DNA from 4 places in the Mammaliicoccus sciuri genome. Region 2 is predicted to be linked to each of the others. Evidence: riboswitches for the same ligand, from Rfam matches in the RefSeq annotation. Region 2 holds a riboswitch; each other region holds the start of a gene.
The links. Region 2 has a riboswitch for S-adenosylmethionine ahead of metX (homoserine O-acetyltransferase MetX). Riboswitches for the same ligand answer to the same signal wherever they lie in the genome.

Region 1 (5,268 bases), 660 kb from region 2:
ATGGCAATCGGCGCATTTGTACAGAATTTAATGTTATTGATGCATGATGAGGGAATGGGTTCATGTTGGAAAACACCTGCATTTATATTTAATCCATCATTTAGAAAAACAGTCGGCGCTCAGGATGATGAAGATGTATGTGGATTTTTATATTTAACTGAAAAAGACTCAAGTGTAAAAGCTGCCGAAAGAAAAAATAAATCATTAATCACTGAATGGTAATAACAAAACCCACAACTGAGATCTTATACTCAATTGTGGGCTTTAATATGATTATTTTAAGTTCTCAGCTAAGAACGCTTTAACATCTTCTGGTGTTTTTGCGTTTGCTGAATGTAAGTGTGCAAGTTTTTCGTTGTTTTTAAATACTAATAAACTTGGTATTCCCATTACATCATTTTCGGTTGCTGCTTCTGGAACTTGGTCACGATTGATTTGATACCAATTGTATTGATTGTATTCATCGATGATAGGATCGATCCATTGATTCATTCTTGTGCAATCTGGACACCAATCTGCGAAGAATTTAACGACAACTGGTTCATCGCTTTGTGTAATTTCTTCAAATTCAGTATATTGACTTATTGTTCTCATATTTATTCTGCTCCTTAGAAATAATGATTATAAGGTAAGTATATCTTATTTCTAATATTTAAAAAAATATTTAACTCATTACTACATGTTCTGTACTAATATTGTTATAATGAAATTAAATAGACATATGGAGGTAAAGACATGATAAAATTTTATCAATATCCTAATTGTACAACTTGTAAAAAAGCAGCAAAGTTCTTAGAAATGAACGGTGCCAGTTTTGAACCGATTGATATTACTCAATTAACACCAACAGCTAAAGAATTAAAAGATATCATTGATGGGACAGACATCAATGTTAATCAATTATTTAATACTCGAGGCGCTAAATATCGCGAATTGGGATTAAAAGATAAAATGGATGATTTATCAGACAACGAAAAGTTTGATTTATTAGCATCTGATGGCATGTTAATTAAAAGACCTTTAGCCGTTTTAGGAAATAAAGTGACACTTGGATTTAAAGAAGACGAATATCGTCAAACTTGGTTATAAAAATAGTTGCTTGAATAATGGCTTTATGTCATGATTATAATTGAATTACATATAGGAGGGGATTACTTTGACAGTGCCTAGTGAGTTAAAATATTCAAAAGAACATGAATGGGTAAAAGTAGATGGAGATATCGTAACAATCGGTATTACTGATTTTGCTCAATCAGAATTAGGGGACATCGTGTTTGTTGAGTTACCAGAAGAAGGTGACGAATTAACTAGTGGAGATTCATTCGGTAGTGTAGAATCTGTTAAAACAGTTTCTGAACTATATGCACCACTTTCTGGTAAAGTCGTTGAAGTAAACGAAGAACTAGAAGATAGCCCTGAGTTTGTTAATGAATCATCATATGATAAAGCTTGGATGGTCAAAGTTGAACTATCTGATAAAGCTCAATTAGATGAATTATTAGATGCAGACGCTTATAGCGAAATGATAGGTGAATAACATAACATTAAACTCCACGATACTGATGTGTCATGGAGTTTTTTTAAAATATTTATCATGAAACTGAACTGTAATACTATCTCATTTGTAGAAGGTGATATTCATGGCGATGATTAAAAAGATTATAATCGTAGAAGGTATTTCTGATAAAAAACGAGTGGAAGAAGTATTAAATGATCATGTTCATATTATTTGTACCCATGGAACGATGGGGGTCGAAAAAATGGATGAGCTACTAGAAGAAATATACGGTTCTCAAGTGTATGTCTTAGTAGATCAAGATAAGGAAGGTAAGAAAATTGGAAAATGGTTTAAGAAATTTGTGAGTGAAAGCCAGCATATTTATATTGATTCTACATTTTCTGAAGTAGCGCGCTGTCCAAGACAATATTTAGCGAATGTGTTAAACTATCATGGTTTTATAGTTAAGAATGATTTTGTATTGAAAGGGAAGTATCGTTACCATGAAACACACAGAAATATTGAACGATATATACAAGCATTTTGATAAAGATATCCATTTATTATTTGGATATACGCCAACATGTGGAACGTGCAAAATATCAGAACGCATGTTAGATATTGCAAACGAAGTTTCACAATTACCTATTAATAAGTGTGACTTAAATTTTTATCCAGAATTCTGTAAAGAATTTGAAATCATGTCAGTACCCGTACTTTTTATCATGCATAAAGATCAAGTTATCCGTCGAATCTATGCCTTTCAGTCTGTTCCGTATATATTAGAGAATATTCAAAAAGTTATTGACGATAAAAACTTATCATGATAGTATGAATTTAATTAAATACGTAATAACTCTTATCAAGAGTGGTGGAGGGATGTGCCCTTTGAAGCCCGGCAACCGTCATATAAATATGAAATGGTGCCAATTCACAAAAAGTGTTAACTTTTGGAGATGAGAGAAAGACAAATTTTTGACGCCTTTCTCTTATTTTAAGAGTGAGGCGTTTTTAATTTAGAGATTAGGAGGCAACAGATTTGATCGAGTTAAATAAAGTTGTTAAAACTTTCAAAACAAAAAAAGGTGACATAACAGCTGTTGACCATGTTGACTTAAAAATAGATAAAGGAAGTATATATGGTGTAATTGGATTTTCTGGTGCAGGTAAAAGTACACTTATACGTATGTTTAACGGCCTAGAAACACCTACTGAGGGAGAGGTAATTGTAGACGGTGCAAACATTGGACAATTATCGAAACAAGACCTTAGATTAAAAAGACAAAAAGTAAGCATGATTTTCCAACATTTCAACTTACTTTGGTCTAGAACAGTTAAAGATAACATCGCATTTCCATTAGAAATCGCTGGTGTATCTAAAAGTGAAATTGATGAGAGAACTAAAGCACTCATCAAAAGAGTTGGTTTAGAAGGACGCGAAAATGCCTATCCTTCACAACTATCAGGAGGGCAAAAACAAAGAGTAGGTATTGCCCGTGCACTTGCTAATGACCCACATGTCTTATTATGTGACGAAGCAACAAGTGCACTCGATCCGCAAACTACTGATGAAATATTAGATTTGTTAGTAGATATTAATAAAGAACTGGATTTAACAATCATACTGATTACACATGAAATGCATGTCATTAGAAAAATTTGTGACCATGTAGCAGTCATGGAAAACGGTAAGTTTGTTGAAGAGGGAGAAGTTATTAACGTATTTAATAACCCTCAAACTTATGTTACACAACGATTTGTTAAAGATGATCTTAAAGCAGATGATTTACAAAGAACTTTACAAGACTTTAAGAAAGAACAACCAAATGGTGAAATTTGGAAGTTAAACTTCGTTGGTGGAACAAGTTCTGATCCAGTATTAGCGAAAATTATAAAAACTTATAATATCGATATTAACGTTATCGAAGGTGACGTTAAATTAACTCAAAACGGTACATTTGGACATATGATCGTTCATTTACCTCAAGGAGATTATTCTAAAGAAACAATTAAGCAAGAATTGAATAATCTAGGCGTGAAAGTAGAGGTGAACGTAGGTGAATAAATCATTTGGAGATATCATAACAGAAATGGTCACGATGCCTAACGTACGATGGGATGCTGTATGGGAAGCATTGTATGAAACGTTATATATGACGATTATTTCTACAGTATTTACTTTAGTATTTGGATTAATCTTAGGAACTTTACTATTTTTAACATCAAGAGGAACATCTAAAAGTTCACGTGTATTTTATTCAATCGTTTCATTTGTCGTGAACCTATTTAGAGCTATTCCATTTATCATATTAATATTATTATTACTACCATTTACGGACATTTTACTAGGTACAATTAGTGGACCTAAAGGCGCTTTACCAGCATTGATTATTGGTGCATCACCATTTTATGCGCGACTTGTTGAAATCGGCATGAAAGAAATTGATAAAGGTGTTATTGAAGCGGCAGTTTCAATGGGTGCTACTACTTGGACAGTCGTTCGAAAAGTATTAATAAAAGAATCATTACCTGCTTTAGTATCGGGTATCACAGTTACAGCCATTGCTTTAGTTGGATCAACTGCTATAGCCGGTGTAATTGGTGCAGGTGGTTTAGGTAACTTAGCTTACCTAACTGGATTTACACGAAATCAAAATGACGTCATTTTAGTTTCAACAATCTTTATTTTAATTATTGTTTTTATTATCCAATTTATTGGAGATTTAATTGTAAAAAGAATTGATAAACGTTAAGGAGTGTTTTAAATGAAAAAAGTATTTGGGTTATTATTTATTTCGATTTTAACAGTCGTGCTAGTAGCTTGTGGTGGCGGTAGTGGCGACAAGAAAGAAAAGAACGAAACAATTAAAATTGGTGCATCACCAGCACCTCATGCTGAAATTTTAGAAGAAGCTAAACCACTTCTTAAAAAAGAAGGTTATGACTTAGAAATCAAGACAATCAATGATTACACAACACCTAACAAATTATTAGACAAAGGTGAACTTGATGCAAATTTCTTCCAACATACACCATACTTAAAAACTGAATCAAAAGAAAAAGGATATAAAATTGAATCAGCAGGTAACGTACATTTAGAGCCAATGGCAGTTTACTCTAAAAAATACAAAAAATTATCTGACTTACCAAAAAATGCAACAGTTTATGTATCGAACAATCCAGCAGAAGAAGGTAGATTCATATCATTCTTCGTTAAAGAAGGATTAATCAAAATCAAAGACGGCGTTAAACCAGTTGACGCAACATTTGATGACATCGTAGAAAACAAGAAAAATATTAAATTCAACAATAAACAATCAGCAGAATTTTTACCTAAATCTTATCAAGCAGACGAAGGTGACGCTACAATCATCAACTCTAACTTTGCAATCGAACAAGGATTAAATCCACTTAAAGATTCAATTGCAGTTGAAGGAAAAGATTCACCATACGCAAACTTAATTGCAGTTCAAAAAGGTCATAAAGATGACAAAGAAATTAAAGCTTTAATGAAAGTCTTACAATCTAAAGAAATTAAAGACTTCATCAACAAGAAATATGACGGAGCTGTAATTCCAGCGAAATAAGAAATTATAAAAACATCTAGCCATAAGGTTAGATGTTTTTTGTATTATTACTCATCTTTGGGCATTATGTTTGTGTATGCTTTCATTTATAGATAAAATTTATTTAATTAATTGAAAAGGTGGTAAATTATGAAGATTATATTAGTTGGTGCTAATGGTACTATTGGGTCAGCAGTGGCAGAA
Region 2 (5,268 bases):
ATATAATGCCTTCGGTATTTCTTTTAATTATGGCTTTGTTAAAGGTATCGTATACAAGCTTATTATTGTTTTGAGATGAGACTACATGGCTGATGACTTTCTTAGCACCTAAATCATAAATAGCGCTTAAATACACTTTAGATCCATTTTTCAATTTAAATTCTGTCACATCTGTTAACCAGACCTTATTAACTTTACTTGTTGTAAATTTTCTGTTTAGGATATTTTGAGAAGTGATTTCTGGCTTACTAAGTTTATATTGCCTTCTCTTTTTTCTAATGACAACTTTTAATCCATACTTCTTCATAATTCTATATACGCGTTTATGATTAACCTGGAATTTAGTATATAATCTCAGATAAATATAAATTCTTCGATATCCATATATGCCATCATGTTCATGATAAATCCTGAAAATCTCATCTTTTAATTCGTTATTGAATCTTTCAGATTCTGAAACCTCTCTGTTTTTCCATTTATAATAACTTGCTCTCGATATTTCAAGTGCGGCGCATATCCATTTGATTGGATACTTATCTTTTAATGCTTCGATTGTCTTGTATGCTGCTATTTGCTTGATTTTCGATTCATCAACTGCCTCTCTATTTCTTCCTGCTTTTTTAATACCTCATTCTCCATTTGGAGAAATTTATTTCTTTGTTCAAGTGCTTTTATTTTTAATTCAAGTTCTTCTTCTCTAGTTAAAGCTTCAACTGGTTTTCCTTTACCTCTACCATCTACTAAACCAATATCACCATGTTTTTCATACTTTTTTACCCAATTATAGACTTGTGAATAGTTAACTTGGTACTTTTCAGCTGTCTTATTAAAGTCTCTATTATTTTCAATACAATATTTAGCTATTTCAATTCTCTCTTCAAATGTTGTTTTTCTAGTATTCATAGTGTCTACCTCCAGATATGGAAAATAAGATTTATTTTCCTTTCCTTCAGTATACTTTACCACCCAATTTTTTAAAGTAGCATGATGTGAAATATTGTAATAGGCTGCTAGATCTGAATACGTCTTATTAGTCTCTAGATATTCTTTAACAACTTTTTCTTTAAATTCGCGTGTATAGATTTTATTTCGATTCTTATTTATAAGTGCTGTTATACCATGTTGCTTATACACTTTATATTTAAATCGAATCACACTATCACTAATATCTAAATTTAACTTATCAATTATATTTTGAAAGGAATAACCCTTTTCATGCAAATCGAAGATTTCCTGATACAGTTTAACAGGTAGTCTAGTTTTATACATAAAAATACCCCCTATAGAGTTTTAGTTTTTTTTAATGTCTACTCTATAGGGAATAATACACTGAAAGATATCGTGCGCTAGGGTGGAAAATAAGGGCATAACGCACGAAGAATGATAGATATCGTGCGCTAGGGTACAAAAAAAGGGCGTAACACACGAAGACTTGACCACCTAAATCCAAATGATCAATCAAATATCAAATTATTTAATTATTTTCCGAATATTTAATCAAGTGTTATTGATAAAGTAATATAGGTATGATAAAACTAAAACATATTAAAATTCTTTACAGGTAAGTAAGACTGAGGTTAGACAAACGTTAGACTTACCTTCAACTGTAGATTGGAGGCATCGTTGTGACAAGTACGAGTATTACGAATAAAGGTTTGTTTCTTCAAGGTGTTAAAGACTGTATACCTACTATGCTTGGGTACTTTAGTGTTGCGCTAGCGTTTGGTATTGTCGGTATATCATCTGGTTTATCTATTTTAGAAATTGCATTATTGTCTATTTTTGTCTATGCGGGTGCTGCTCAATTTATTATATGTGCGTTGGTCGCCATCCACTCCCCTATTTCAGCAATTCTATTGACGGTATTTTTTGTTAACTCAAGAATGTTTCTTCAAAGTTTGGCTTTAGTCCCAGCATTTAAAGGTAATGGTTTCTGGTCGAATATAGGAATAGGTACACTTGTAACGGATGAGTCATTTGGTGTTGCGATTACGAAATATGCGAAAGAGAAATCGCTCAATGCGGCTTGGATTCATGGTTTAAATATTTCAGCTTATTTATTATGGATTGTCACATCTATTATTGGTGGTTTAGTAGGTAACTTAATACCTAAACCTGAAATATTTGGCCTCGATTATGCTTTAACAGCGATGTTTATATTTTTATTAATTGCTCAGTTTGAAACGATACATAAAAACAAAGTCTTAGTATATCTTTATTTAATTTTATTAACGATTGTATGCATGCTTATTCTGACATTATTTATGCCAACTTATTTATCTATTATTATGTCGACAATTATTGCTTCTGTCGTAGGGGTGGTGTTTGATAAATGAGTATATCGATGTATTTAATTTTAATTACGTTAAGTTGTTTTGTTTTAACTTGGATTATCCGTGTTTCTCCTTTGTATTGTTATCAAAAGCGGATTTACCTGAAAGTGTGATCAAGTGGTTACAATATGTGCCGGTATGTCTCTTTACGGCATTAATACTTGAAGGTATGTTGAATCAAGAAGGTAATGCTGGATTTACGCTTAATTTTGAGAGCATTATTGTCGCGATACCAACGATTCTAATAGCACTCATATTTAGAAGTTTAACGATTACAGTTATAGCCGGTATGTTTATTATGGCGATTGTGAGATTAGTCTTTTAATTTCATTCGTTAACTTATTGAAAGAAATGCTCATTTCTAGTATTCTTAATATAAATTACATAGCAAAGCTTATTCAGAGAAGTTGAGGGAATTGGCCCGACGACACTTCAGCAACCGGTCATAACAGATACGGTGCTACTACCAACGAGTATACTCGCATAATAAGGATGATGAGGACTTCTTACTTCTTTGACGAGTAAGAAGTCTTTCAATTTAAATAAGAGGGGGTTTTAATGTGATTATTTCTCGAGAAACAGGCATAGTAGATCTTGGACATTTTGAAACAGAATCTGGTGAAGTGATTGATAACTTGAAACTTCAATATGAGTATGTGGGTTATAAAGGCCAGCCACTCGTCGTAGTTTGTCATGCGTTAACTGGCAACCATTTAACATATGGTGATGATGAGCATGCAGGTTGGTGGCGTGAAATTATAGATGGCGGTTACCTTTCAATTAATGATTATCAATTTATAACATTTAATGTAATTGGCAGTCCTTATGGATCAAGTTCAAGGTTGAATACACCTGATTTCCCTGAACATTTGACGATGAGAGATGTTGCGAGAGCAAACATATTAGGATTGAAACAATTTGGTTACGAAAAAATAGACGTATTAATTGGTGGTTCTTTAGGTGGAATGCAAACGTTAGAAATGCTTTATGATGGTTCGTTTGAAGTGAAAAAAGCAGTCATATTAGCTGCGACAGAGAAGACTTCATCATATAGTAGAGCATTTAATGAAATTGCTAGGCAAGTTATTCATATGAACGGACAAGACGGTTTAAGCATCGCAAGACAGCTTGGCTTTTTAACGTATCGTTCAAGTAAAGATTATGAATCAAGATTCTCTGCAGATGATGTTGTAAGCTACCAAAAATATCAAGGCAATAAATTTAAAGAAGTATTCGATAAAGACTGCTATTTAACATTGTTAGATGTATTAGACAGTCATGACATATTTAGAGGACGAGATGATGTTGAGAAACGTCTACGTCAATTAGAAACGAAAGTATTAACGTTAGGATTTGCGGATGATTTATTATATCCAGATGACCAAGTAAGAGCTTTAGGTCGATTCTTTAAATATCACAGACATTTCTATGTACAAGACAACGTTGGTCATGATGGTTTTTTATTGAATTTTGGAGATTGGGCACCTAACGTTTATCATTTCTTAAAATTATATAAATTTAAAGTACGCTGATATCAACTTAAAAGTCACCTACATTGTTTTAAAAGATAAAAATCTGTAAAATAGAGAAAGATGTTTAATTTAGATTGGGAAGTGAAAAATTTGTCTTTTAAAGTCGACATAAAAGCGACAATCATAGCAACACTTGTACTAGTTCTAAGTGCCGCTATTATAAACTTTGTACCATTATTAGCAATATTGATCATACCATTTATTACGATACCAGGAACGATTCTTTGGTATCGCTCTAAACCGTCCTTTTTTGTGACGGTTGTCATAACGTTATGTGCAACTGTTCTATTTAATCATGTATTCTTATTAACTGCCATGACACTTGTAATTTTTATGAGTGTATTTATTGGGCAGTTACTTATTGAGCGTACATCTAAAGAACGTATGTTGTACTTAGTGACAACATTTATGAGTATTTTGACGATAGGTAGTGTGTTAATTTTACAAATTACGGGAAACTTACCTTTAACAAGCAAATTCTTTAGCCAGTATCATGATGTATTACTGTCATATTTCCAAATGGGTGGCAATATAACAACTGAAATCGAAGAATCATTACAAGTTTCATTAGAAATATTACAAGCGAGCATTCCTGGGTATATAGTATTGTGGGTATTCTTATTAGTGCTTGTGAATTTAGTTGTGACGTTTCCGATTTTAAGAAAATTCAAAGTCGCAACACCAGTGTTCAGACCATTATTTATGTGGCAAATCAATAGAAGCGTAGCATTTGTTTTTGTGATCACAGTACTTGTGAGTTTGTTTGTCACGCAAGACAATGTCGTCGCGTATGGCATAGTCACTAACTTACAATTTGTGTTAGAATGGGTTATATTTATACAAGCATTATCGTTGTTCCATTTATTTGTAAAAGTTAAAAAATTACCAATTATAGTAGGTGTCATCATCTTTGTAATGGCATTTATATTTAAACCGTTTGCGTACTTATTCGGATTAATGGACATTTGGTTTAACTTGAAACAACGTATAAAAAAGTAAATTGAGGTGAGTTTATGAACCGTCAATCTGTTAAAAAAGCCCTAATATTTCCGTACATTATTATGATGATATTAGCTTTGGTGTTAGTCGTATTCAGTTTTTTTAATTCAATATTTTGGGCGATTATTTCGACGGTTGCTACGATAATTCTAATTGCAGTAAGCATATTTTTTGTTAGACAGAGCTTTTTGAAATTAGATTTATATATTGGGAGTTTAGCCGGTAGAATTACGAAAAGTAAAACAAGTGCAGTCAGTGACTTACCAATAGGTGTCATATTATTAGACAAAAATGATCATATCGAATGGATTAATAATTTTGTTAATAAACGATTAGAACGAGACGTTTTAGACGAACCAATTAACGAAGTATTTCCAAATATCTTAAAAAGATTAGAAAATACT
Region 3 (5,268 bases), 830 kb from region 2:
TACGCACAAGCTATTAAAGACTTTGATAACCGATTAGAAGACTTACAAGCAGTATTAAATGAAGATGACTTAGTTATTATTACTGCTGACCACGGTAACGATCCAACTGCTCCAGGTACAGATCATACACGTGAATATGTACCATTATTAATGTATAGTCCAAGCGTTAAAGAATATCATGAATTATCAGGTGATGATACATTTAGTTCAATTGGTGCAACAATTGCAGATAACTTTAATGTGACGCTACCTGAATTCGGTAAAAGCTATTTAAATGAGATGGGGATTAAGTAATGAATATAGTTAGACGATTATTTGGAATAGGATTTTCATTTGCAGGTGTGATGCATTTTTTGAGATCAGAAGGTTTTGAAGCAATCGTTCCAAACTATTTACCATTTAAAAAAGCAATTGTTTGGATAACAGGCGTGATGGAAATCGTATTTGGTATCATGTTAATGATCAAAAAGCCTAGTAGCTTAATGAAAAAATTAATCGAATGGTTCTTAGTAGCTGTATTTCCAGCAAATGTTTATATGGCACAAAAGAACATCCCATTAAACGGTAAACAATTACCAAAATGGGCGTTGTGGGGTAGATTACCACTACAATATGTGATGATTAAACTAGTAAGAAAAATGTAATATTTATATAGAGAGTTTGGGACATCGTATCCCAAACTCTTTTTTATTTGGGGGTGAGTTTGAAGTAGTGATTAGGTGAATATAATGTTGGGGGAGTTAGATATTAGGTGTCGTTATTAGCAAGTTTGGTGAGAAGTGCAAATAAGGAGACCAATAATTACAATTCTCAGTAGTTTTGTAACTAAGGCAGTCCATAGTATAACTTTGACCGACTTTTGTAATTAAGGCGGCCCATAGTAACACTTCGACCGAGTTTTGTAATCAAAACCCTCGTTATGAACAAGTTTGGGCAGAAGTGTTCACAACGCTCCCGTTATAAACAAGTTTACCCGAAAGTGTTCGCAACACCCAGCCATTCCAACATAAAAAAAGCCCAGGTCATATCCTGGGCTTTCCTCATTAATCTTCTTTAAAGATATTTTTCCAATTATCGCGTTCTGCTAAAAATTCAGTTGCTAATTGTTGTGCGCCTTCTAATGAATGGCTTGCTGCCCATCCGCATTGTACTTCGTTACATGCTGGGACTTCTGTTGCTTGTTCTACGTCTTTAAGTGTTGCTTCTAATATAGCAAGTACGTCATCATAATCGTCATGATTGATGAATGAAGCATAAAATCCTGTTTGACATCCCATTGGACTTACGTCTACCACTTTGTCTGTATGGTTTCTAATGTTCTCAGCCATTAAATGTTCTAAGGAATGTAATGCAGGCATTTCCATATGTTCTTTGTTAGGTTGTTTAAATCGAATATCATATTTATGAATAACATCACCATTAAGTCCTTCTTTGATTCCCGCAAGTCTCACAAATGGTGCGTCTACTATCGTATGATCTAAATTAAAACTTTCTACATTCATTTTTGTCATGAAGATTCCTCCTTTGATTTCGGCATCATTATATCAAGTTAATTTTGAAAAAACAATCAATTCAGATTTCTTTTACTTTCTTTCTATGTTACTTTATAAGATAATATTAATAAATTATTCTGAAATTAGGTGATGAGATGGAACGTTTACGAGTAGTCCCTTACGACAGTATATGGCAACACCTTTTTCTTGAAGAGAAAAAATATTTACAGTCGTTATTGAAAGAACATAGTATCAGCATTGAACATATAGGATCAACGGCTATTCCTGGATTATCTGCGAAGCCGATTATAGATATATTAATAGTTGTGAAAGATAGTAAATCGATTGATGAATTTACACATGAATTATCAGCTTTAGGATATGAGTCTAAAGGAGAACGTGGTGTTATCGGTAATCGATATTTCAAAAAATATGATCATTACGGTGCAGTATCTCACCATTTACATATTTATGATGAAGGTAGCCCACATATTTTAAGATTATTGTCATTTAGAGATTATTTAAGAGCTTTTAATGGTGAAAGAGAAAGATATAGTCGTCTCAAGCATGACTTAGTCATTGAATTTCCTGATGACAGTGAACAGTACTATAAAGGTAAAGACAGCATGATTAAAGAATTCGAGAAAAAAGCAGAAAAATGGTACTTAAAATCCAATGATATTGCAACAAATCATTGACATATCCGAGTAAGAAAGTTAGAATTAAATTCAAATTTCATACGAATTATCAAGAGAGACTGAGGGAAGGGCCCGATGAAGTCCAGCAACCTCCCATAATGGAAAGGTGCCAATTCCTACAGTTTGTTACTGGAAGATAAAAGAACGATTGGCGCACTCCTTACAAAGTAGTGCGCTTTTATATTGGAAAGGTGAATCATTAATGAGTAACTTATCGCAAAATATTATTAATTATATAGAACAAAATAGACATTTATATTTATCAATGAGTCATCAAATTCATGAGCGTCCTGAATTAGGAAATGAAGAAGTATTTGCATCACGTTTATTAAGCGATCAATTAAAGAGTCATCATTTTAAGATAGAGAAGAATATTGCGAAGCATCCGACTGGTTTCATTGCAACGTATGACTCAGGAAAAGAAGGACCAACTATTGCATATTTAGCAGAATATGATGCATTACCTGGTCTTGGTCATGCGTGTGGTCATAATATTATTGGGACTTCAAGTGTGTTAGCAGGTATCAGTTTGTCTAAAGTGATTGATCAAGTTGGTGGCAAAGTTGTCGTGTTAGGTTGTCCTGCTGAAGAAGGGGGTATTAATGGTAGTGCAAAAGCAACTTATGTGAAAGCTGGCATTATCGATAATATTGATATTGCACTAATGGTCCATCCTGGCCATGAGACGTACGTGACAGTGCCTTCGTTAGCTGTAGATGTATTTGATGTTAAATTCTATGGACGAAGCGCTCATGCCTCTGAAAATGCTTTTGAAGCGGTTAATGCGTTAGATGCTATGTTATCTTTCTTTAATGGGGTGAGCATGTTAAGACAACAAATTAAAAAGACAGATAAAGTGCATGGTGTCATATTAAATGGTGGTGAAGCAGCGAATATTATTCCTGACTTTACACATGCACGTTTTTATACGCGTGCCACTTCACGTAAAGAATTAGATATTCTTACTGATAAAGTGAGAAAAATAGCTGAAGGGGCAGCTATACAAACAGGTGGTACATATGAATTAAGACCAATTCAAAATGGTGTAAATGAATTCGTAATTAATAAGCCACTAGACGAATTATTTAGAAAGCACGCTGAACAAGTTGGGGAAGAAGTCATTGATGATGATTTTGGTTTTGGTTCTACTGATACGGGGAATGTAAGTCATATCGTACCGACTATTCATCCACACATTAAAATTGGACCATCTAATTTAGTCGGCCATACGAAAGAATTTTGCCAAGCTGCTGCAAGTACAAAGGGTGATAAGGCATTAATTAACGGTGCGAAAATATTGGCATCAATGGGATTAGAACTTATAGAGAATGTATCCCTTAGAAATGAAATCATTGAGCATCATCAAACATTAAGGGAGAACTTGTTATGAACAAAGAATATAGGAAACCACTCAATTTAACGTTAAGAGATTTATATGAAGAAGATATTGTATATAATGCGAGACCTTCGTATGAAGATAATCCTTGGTTAAAAGCTGAAGAAGCACAATCTAATTTTTTAACAGCAAGAGAAATGATTATCAGTAATATGCCCATGATCGTTCATGAAGCATGTTTAACAGATAATGTTAAAAGAATTTTAAAATTAGTAAATGTGGATATTCCGAGCAATATATATACTTTTAAAGATAGAACGCAATATGAACATTTACTACAACAGTTAACAGCTGACAATAAAAAAATATTCTTCCAATACATACATGGTCAACATTTATGTAAAGACGAAGAATATGCCGTTTATAAACCTAAATTTATAGATTTAAACAATAAATCTAAAATTGAACAATGGACGGGTGGTAAATATTTACCGAAACGTGAAATTGTGAAAGCTGTAGAATTTGAACAAGCTATTCAAAACTGGGATTTACCATTGGTGATTAAACCGGGAGACGAGTTACCTACAGCAGGTGGGTATGGTGTGATGATTTGTTATAATGAAGCGGATTTAAAGAAAGCAACTGATAGAATTAAAGAAGCCTCAGATACAAAATACATCATCATCGAACAATTCATTGAAGAAATTGATAATTATTGCGTTCAATACGTATATAGTGAAAAAACGGGTATACAATATATAGGTGCTGTAAAACAGCTTACAGATGAATACGGCTTCTACAATGGTAATGTTAATTCAAATTATGTACCACAAAGTGTTATAGATGCTGGGTATGAAATTATGAAAAATGGTGTTGAGCATGGTTATAAAGGTGTATCAGGGTTTGATCTTCTCGTAGATAACAACCACAATGTATATGCAATTGATTTAAACTTTAGACAAAATGGTTCAACAAGTATGTTATTACTGAAAGATCGATTACATGAAGGCTTTCATAAATTTCTAAGTTATCATTCCACAGGCGATAACACGCATTTCATCAATACAATAGAACAATTCATCAAAAATGGCTACCTCTATCCACTTGCATACTATGATGGTGACTATTTCGGTAAAGACAACGTAAAATCAAGATTTGTTGGAATTTGGCATGCAGAAACTGAAGAAAAGGCATTAGAGCAAGAGCAACTTTTTCTAGATGCATTAAGTAGTCTAAATAAATAAAAAATTTTTTACAATTTAACTTCTTTTATATTGACTTATACCTAATACGTATAATATATTTTATTGGGATTAAATATAAAGAAAAGGGTGGTAGAATGGCTATCCAGGATATGTCTAAATTTAAACAAATATTAACAAAAGAAAGATTTTATGTTGTGTTGAATGACCGTAAAATCTTAAGAGACGGCGATACTGATTTTCGTCTAATTTGGTCAACGAAAGAAAGTGCAGAATCATATTTAAAATCGTATGAAATTACGAAATACGATAAAATTATGGAGTTAGATTTAGATAGATTTGTTACATATGGAATGGATGATATCCTTGATGAAGGAGATCAATTCATTGTGGACAAATCAGCAGAAGATAACGGAATAAAAGTAGAAGCAATTCCATTCATAGAAGAAATTATGAGTGAACTAGATGATATCCGAATAGATGAATTTGCAGAAGACATTTGCAACGAAAACTATGTTTACGGGTTAACAGTCAAAGGA
Region 4 (5,268 bases), 580 kb from region 2:
GCTTGTCGAATGCCTTTTCGTCTTTATCTTGTATCGCAGATTTGGCATCTGTCACACTAATATAAATATCGCTTAAGCTCGTTTCTGCTTTAGCGGTCAAAGATAGTAGCATAAATAGTATTGCAACTAAACTAAATACGATTGAATAACGTTTCACCTAAATATCCTCCTTCTTGGACACCTGGTAAACATAGAAAAATACCTGAACCTCGATGTGTAATATATTCATTTAATTTATCAATAGCACCCATTTTATTTTGGATTTTAATAAATTGTTCCGGTGATTTTTGAAATGCTAGGAAGAGTAATCCTGCATCAAAAGCACCTGTGTTTGCGTTTATACCATCTGAATATGAAAAAGATCTTCTTAATAAATTCGTTTTAGATGCTTTTGCTAAACTGACATGCGATTCTTTTTCTATCAAGTTCTCGCCATTTTTATCTTTTATATCAGGGTCAAATGTATCAAATTCTTTTTCTTTACCAATTGGCGCACCAGAATGACGGTATCTACCAAATGTGGCTTCTTGTTCACCTAAAGCCGTTCTATCCCATGTTTCTAACAACATTTGAATTCTTCTTGCGACTAAATATGAACCATTTTTAGCCCAACCATCTTGTATAAAGACGTATTCATTCAAATCACTTTTATTTTGGACATTAGGATTACCTGTTCCATCTTTAAAAGAGAATAAATTTCTAGGTGTTTCTTTCTTACCATCCTTTTCTTCAAATGAGTTAAATCCTGCTTGGCTCCACTTCATTGAAACTTCACCTTTAGCCACTCTAATTAAATTTCTAATGGCATGAAAATTAACTTGTGGATCATCTGAGCATGCTTGTATACAAATGTCTCCACCTGAATAGTCTTCATCAATTTGATCTTTAGGAAAATGTGGTAAATCTTTTAATAAATCTGGTTTATGCTTTTTCAATCCAACTTTTTCAAAGAATGAAGGGCTTATACCAAAAGTAAGAGACAGACGACTGGCGTCTAAGCCAATCGTCTCCCCTGTATCTGGACTTGGTAACATTTTGTTTTTACCAATCTCTTTTACATATTCACCATTCATTAAATGAACACTATAATTTGTCCATACTTTAAACATTTCTTTAACATCTAAAATTGACATTTTATTAATGCTTAGAACGACAAAGTAAATGTGTTTTTGTTGTTCTGTCGTGATGCCAGACTGATATTTACCATAGAAATTGATTTTATTTTTTACGCCTGTTTTATCTTTAGCAAAGTATTGAGATGCAAGAAAAGTACCGCCTACACCTGTAGAACCTATCAGTAGACCTGCACCACCAACACCAGCGAGTTTTAGAAAATCTCTTCTAGCTATATGATTTTCATTATTAGACATCAATCATCACTCCGTAATAACAGCCATTTGACTTAAAGATTCCCCTAATTTATCAACAGCTTCAGAAAGTTTTTTCGTTTCATCTTTAGATAGTTTCGTATAGTCTTCATATCCACCATCTTTAGTCTTATATTGATCTAATAATTTATTAACATTATCGAATCTTTCTTGAGTTGTATCAGCAAGCTTTTTATCTTTATCTGCTACTTTATCTTTAAATATTTCAAAGATTTTTTCTGCCCCTTCGATGTTTGCTTTAAAGTCATATAAATCTGTGTGTGAATAAATTTCTTCTTCACCTGTAATTTTTGAGCTAGATACTTCATTTAATAAGTCGATTGAACCTTGTAACATTAATTTAGGTGTCACATCTACTGTATCTACTTTTGCACGTAACTCTTTAGTGTCTTTTAATAATTGATCAGCAACTGGTGCCATATCTTTAGTTGTATTATCTTCCCATAATGCTTTTTCAATTTTGTGGTAACCTGACCATTCGTCTTCTTTATTTTCTTCTTTCATATCTGCTAAACGTGCATCAATTTTCGGATCTAAATCACCGAAACTTTCAGCAACTGGCTCAGATCTTTCATAGTACATACGCGCTTTAGGATAAATTTCTTTAGCTTTTTCGATATCGTCTGCTTTAACCGCTTCAACGAACTTTTCAGTATCAGCTAAGAATTTATCTAATTGTTCTGTTGTAAAATCTTTATAAGCTTTAGTTTCTTTAGAGAAATCCGCTTTTTCAGACTTTTTCGTTTCCTTTGTTTCTTTTTTATCTTCATTTTCTTTCTTATCAGCGCTATTCCCACACGCTGTTAAAATTAAAGTACTTGCTAATAAAGTTGTTGCTAACTTTTTCATCATAACACTTCCTATCTAATTGATTATCATTATTATCTTTAATTTATGCCTATAATGTGCAATAGTCAATAAAAATTTTATAGAATTCATAGAAAATACAAATATAAGGCTGTACCTATAGTATTTATGTAATGAAATTTTTTCAAACTTCATGCGAAATGCTAATTGAGAATGATAATCAATAAATAAACATAAAAAAACATAGGATAAAATGAATTATCCTATGTTCTTAATAAATTAATCTGTTTCTTGTTCAAGAATTTCTTTAGACTTAGCATCAATTGTAAATTCTGTTGATTCTTTATTACCTTCTTTTAACTCAATAGAATAAACAAGTTTGCCATTATCTTCACTTAGTGACCATTCTTTAATATCACCTTTAGCTTTGTCTCGTGCTACTTTAAGTGCATCTTCGAATTTAGCAACATCTGATAATTTGAATGTTTGATCATTATCATCACTATCTTCTTGTTCTTTTTCAACATTCGTAACAGATTTATCATCTGCATTTATCAGTACTTTATTTTCATTTGTTCCATCAGCTAATTCAACTTTATAACTCCACTCGCCTGTTTCTTTTTCAAAAGATAGATCTTTAAGTTCACCTTTTGATTCTTTTTGTGCAGCTTTTACAGCATCTTCAGGAGAGACTTTAATGTCATCCCATTTAACTGTATTTTTAGTTGCTTTGTCTGAACTTTGATCATCATCTGTGTTTTGATCATCGTCTGAATCTTGGTCATCTGTATTTTGATCGTCGTTACTATTTTCTTTAGTTGTTTGTTCTGTTTTTTCATCATTTTGATTTTCTTTTTTATCATTGTTATCACCGTCACCATTACCACATGCTGCTAACACGATACCTGCTGACAACAATAAAGAAAGCATTTTATACTTCATAATCTATTCCTCCTATGCTTCATATTCAGTTAATATATAGACCACCTCAAACCTTTTAAACATTTAGATTTTAAAAATTAGGCAAAATACAATTAATTCGTTATGATTAAGAAACAATAAAATAGCTCGTAGTCTTATTAAGAGTAGGCGGAGGGAATTGGCCCGATGAAACCTCAGCAACAGGCGTATGTACTGTGCTAAATCCAACAAGTTTAACTTGAAAGATAAGAAGATTCTCTAAACAGCTCTTCTTAATCTTAAGATGAGCTGTTTTATTGTAACTATCAAATTAGGAGGCAATAAATATGAGAACAAGAGACGATATTTTATCAGAACTATTAGAATTGCAGGCAAATCCACCAAGAAGTTATTCAGGTTCAATAGGTAAGACTCAGAAGAAGAACGCTTTAATCCAAGAATTATGCAGAGTTGAGAATACAATACTTCAACCAACTTCAGATTCTGAACATCGCAATGTTCAATTTGGTGACTTTGAAATTAATATTAAAATAACTAAAAAATAAGCATTCTAAAACAGGCTAAGACATTACATTATGTCCCAGCCTGTTTTTATTTATGATTCCATAATGATTTGCATTGCTACAAATTTTGCGACTTGATTACCATTTGCTGCTGCGTCTATTAGTTGAGATGCCATGAAATCTTTACTTTCACCTGCTACAAACAATCCTGGTATAGATGATTCACCTAACTCATTAATTTTTATTTTTCCGTTGTCTTCTCTTTCAATATCGGACGCTTTTAAAAATTCAAAATCAGTATCCCACTTCACACCAATGATTGCACCGCTTCTATTGATACGTTCACCATTTTTAAAGATAACTTCATTAATTTGTCCTTCATGATGTTTAAATTCCGCTACTTCGCTTTCCACTAATGTGATATGTTTACTTTCAATAAACGCTTTATCTTCTTCAGTTAATAATGAAAAATCACGGCTACTTATAACGATATCGTCTGTCCAATTGTTAATAAGCATCGCCATATGTTTCACATGCTCAGGTTGAACAGCTACGAGTAATGGTTTATGTTTCAATTCATATCCATCACACCACGGACAATAAAAGACAGATTTGCCACAACTTTCTTTTAAACCTTCAATTTCTGGTAATGTTTCCCGTAAACCTGTACATACCATAATTTTTTTAGCTTTATATTGTTGGTTGGCTGTTTCAACAATAAAGTTATGCTCCTCTTTCAATATGTTTAACACCGTGTCATTAATTCGCGTTACATCATCATATTGATCAACATCATGTTCTCCTTTAGCTCTCAATTCTTCAGGTCTTACACTGTCTTGCGTTAAAAATGCATGTGAATGCTGTGTCACTTTATTTCTCGCATTATTATTGTCTATCACTAACGTCTTTTTTAAAGCTCTTCCTAACGTGAGTGCACTCGCTAATCCTGCTGGCCCTCCACCTATTGCGATACAATCAAACATAGCATTTCCACCTTTCATAACTATTGTAGAGTCGTAATATCTATAATTGATAGATAAAAAAAGATTTAACTTACATTAAATCTTTTAAAGTTTTATTTTTCAAAGCTTGCGTCATTTCATCTTCAGCAGAAGTTAATATCGCTTGTATCTTACATTCTGGACCGTGATTAAAGCTATCTTCAAGTGTACTTTGATGACCATCAATTGCAGTAATAATATCATAGACAGTTATGTCTTCCCAATTATTAACTAAATAATAACCGCCTTTTGCACCAGATGCAGATTTTATGACGTTTGCCTTTACTAATTGCGTTAATATTTTAGATAAATATGTTACAGACACATTTAACGTTTCAGATAAACTTTTAACATTGATGGGCTGTTGGTCTCTTTTAGCAATTAAATATGCCAAAGCATGCAGCCCATAGTCTGACCCTTTAGAAATCTTCATGTTACACCTCTTAATCATAGATATTAACACTCTATAATAACAACTTTAAACTGAAAGTCTATTATTTAGCTCAAAATAAAAAATGCAGAGACCTTTTTCTTCATAAAGATCTCCGGCAGTATGTTAAAATTCTTCAATTTGTTCAAACTGTGACATGTATAAATCTTTGTATTTACCGCCTTTATCCACGAGTTCATCATGACTGCCCATTTCTT

Region 1: another riboswitch for S-adenosylmethionine. It lies ahead of MUA60_RS11870 (methionine ABC transporter ATP-binding protein); the one in region 2 lies ahead of metX (homoserine O-acetyltransferase MetX).
Region 3: another riboswitch for S-adenosylmethionine. It lies ahead of MUA60_RS04295 (M20 family metallopeptidase); the one in region 2 lies ahead of metX (homoserine O-acetyltransferase MetX).
Region 4: another riboswitch for S-adenosylmethionine. It lies ahead of MUA60_RS02900 (hypothetical protein); the one in region 2 lies ahead of metX (homoserine O-acetyltransferase MetX).

What each region holds. Positions count from the first base shown of each region.
Region 1 covers NZ_CP094824.1:2,288,286-2,293,553, reverse strand. The annotation lists gene MUA60_RS11900 (nitroreductase family protein) at 1-222, shown strand, start outside; gene MUA60_RS11895 (thioredoxin family protein) at 274-594, opposite strand; gene MUA60_RS11890 (arsenate reductase family protein) at 736-1,089, shown strand; gene gcvH (glycine cleavage system protein GcvH) at 1,157-1,537, shown strand; gene MUA60_RS11880 (toprim domain-containing protein) at 1,641-2,045, shown strand; gene MUA60_RS11875 (thioredoxin family protein) at 2,002-2,325, shown strand; SAM riboswitch class I at 2,355-2,461, shown strand; gene MUA60_RS11870 (methionine ABC transporter ATP-binding protein) at 2,538-3,563, shown strand; gene MUA60_RS11865 (methionine ABC transporter permease) at 3,556-4,251, shown strand; gene MUA60_RS11860 (MetQ/NlpA family ABC transporter substrate-binding protein) at 4,264-5,085, shown strand; gene MUA60_RS11855 (short chain dehydrogenase) at 5,215-5,268, shown strand, end outside.
Region 2 covers NZ_CP094824.1:22,845-28,112, forward strand. The annotation lists one part of gene MUA60_RS00100 (IS3 family transposase) at 1-592, opposite strand, end outside; one part of gene MUA60_RS00100 (IS3 family transposase) at 595-1,269, opposite strand; gene MUA60_RS00105 (AzlC family ABC transporter permease) at 1,692-2,336, shown strand; gene MUA60_RS00110 (AzlD domain-containing protein) at 2,443-2,658, shown strand; SAM riboswitch class I at 2,725-2,826, shown strand; gene metX (homoserine O-acetyltransferase MetX) at 2,897-3,865, shown strand; gene MUA60_RS00120 (DUF2232 domain-containing protein) at 3,947-4,864, shown strand; gene MUA60_RS00125 (DHH family phosphoesterase) at 4,879-5,268, shown strand, end outside.
Region 3 covers NZ_CP094824.1:851,608-856,875, forward strand. The annotation lists gene deoB (phosphopentomutase) at 1-294, shown strand, start outside; gene MUA60_RS04280 (DoxX family protein) at 294-644, shown strand; gene MUA60_RS04285 (S-ribosylhomocysteine lyase) at 1,044-1,511, opposite strand; gene MUA60_RS04290 (GrpB family protein) at 1,649-2,191, shown strand; SAM riboswitch class I at 2,235-2,334, shown strand; gene MUA60_RS04295 (M20 family metallopeptidase) at 2,394-3,581, shown strand; gene ldmS (L-aspartate--L-methionine ligase LdmS) at 3,578-4,771, shown strand; gene MUA60_RS04305 (DUF2750 domain-containing protein) at 4,867-5,268, shown strand, end outside.
Region 4 covers NZ_CP094824.1:603,318-608,585, reverse strand. The annotation lists gene MUA60_RS02920 (FTR1 family iron permease) at 1-157, opposite strand, end outside; gene efeB (iron uptake transporter deferrochelatase/peroxidase subunit) at 132-1,370, opposite strand; gene efeO (iron uptake system protein EfeO) at 1,377-2,237, opposite strand; gene MUA60_RS02905 (PepSY domain-containing protein) at 2,475-3,137, opposite strand; SAM riboswitch class I at 3,269-3,368, shown strand; gene MUA60_RS02900 (hypothetical protein) at 3,443-3,661, shown strand; gene MUA60_RS02895 (NAD(P)/FAD-dependent oxidoreductase) at 3,712-4,602, opposite strand; gene MUA60_RS02890 (RrF2 family transcriptional regulator) at 4,673-5,053, opposite strand; gene MUA60_RS02885 (ABC transporter ATP-binding protein) at 5,177-5,268, opposite strand, start outside.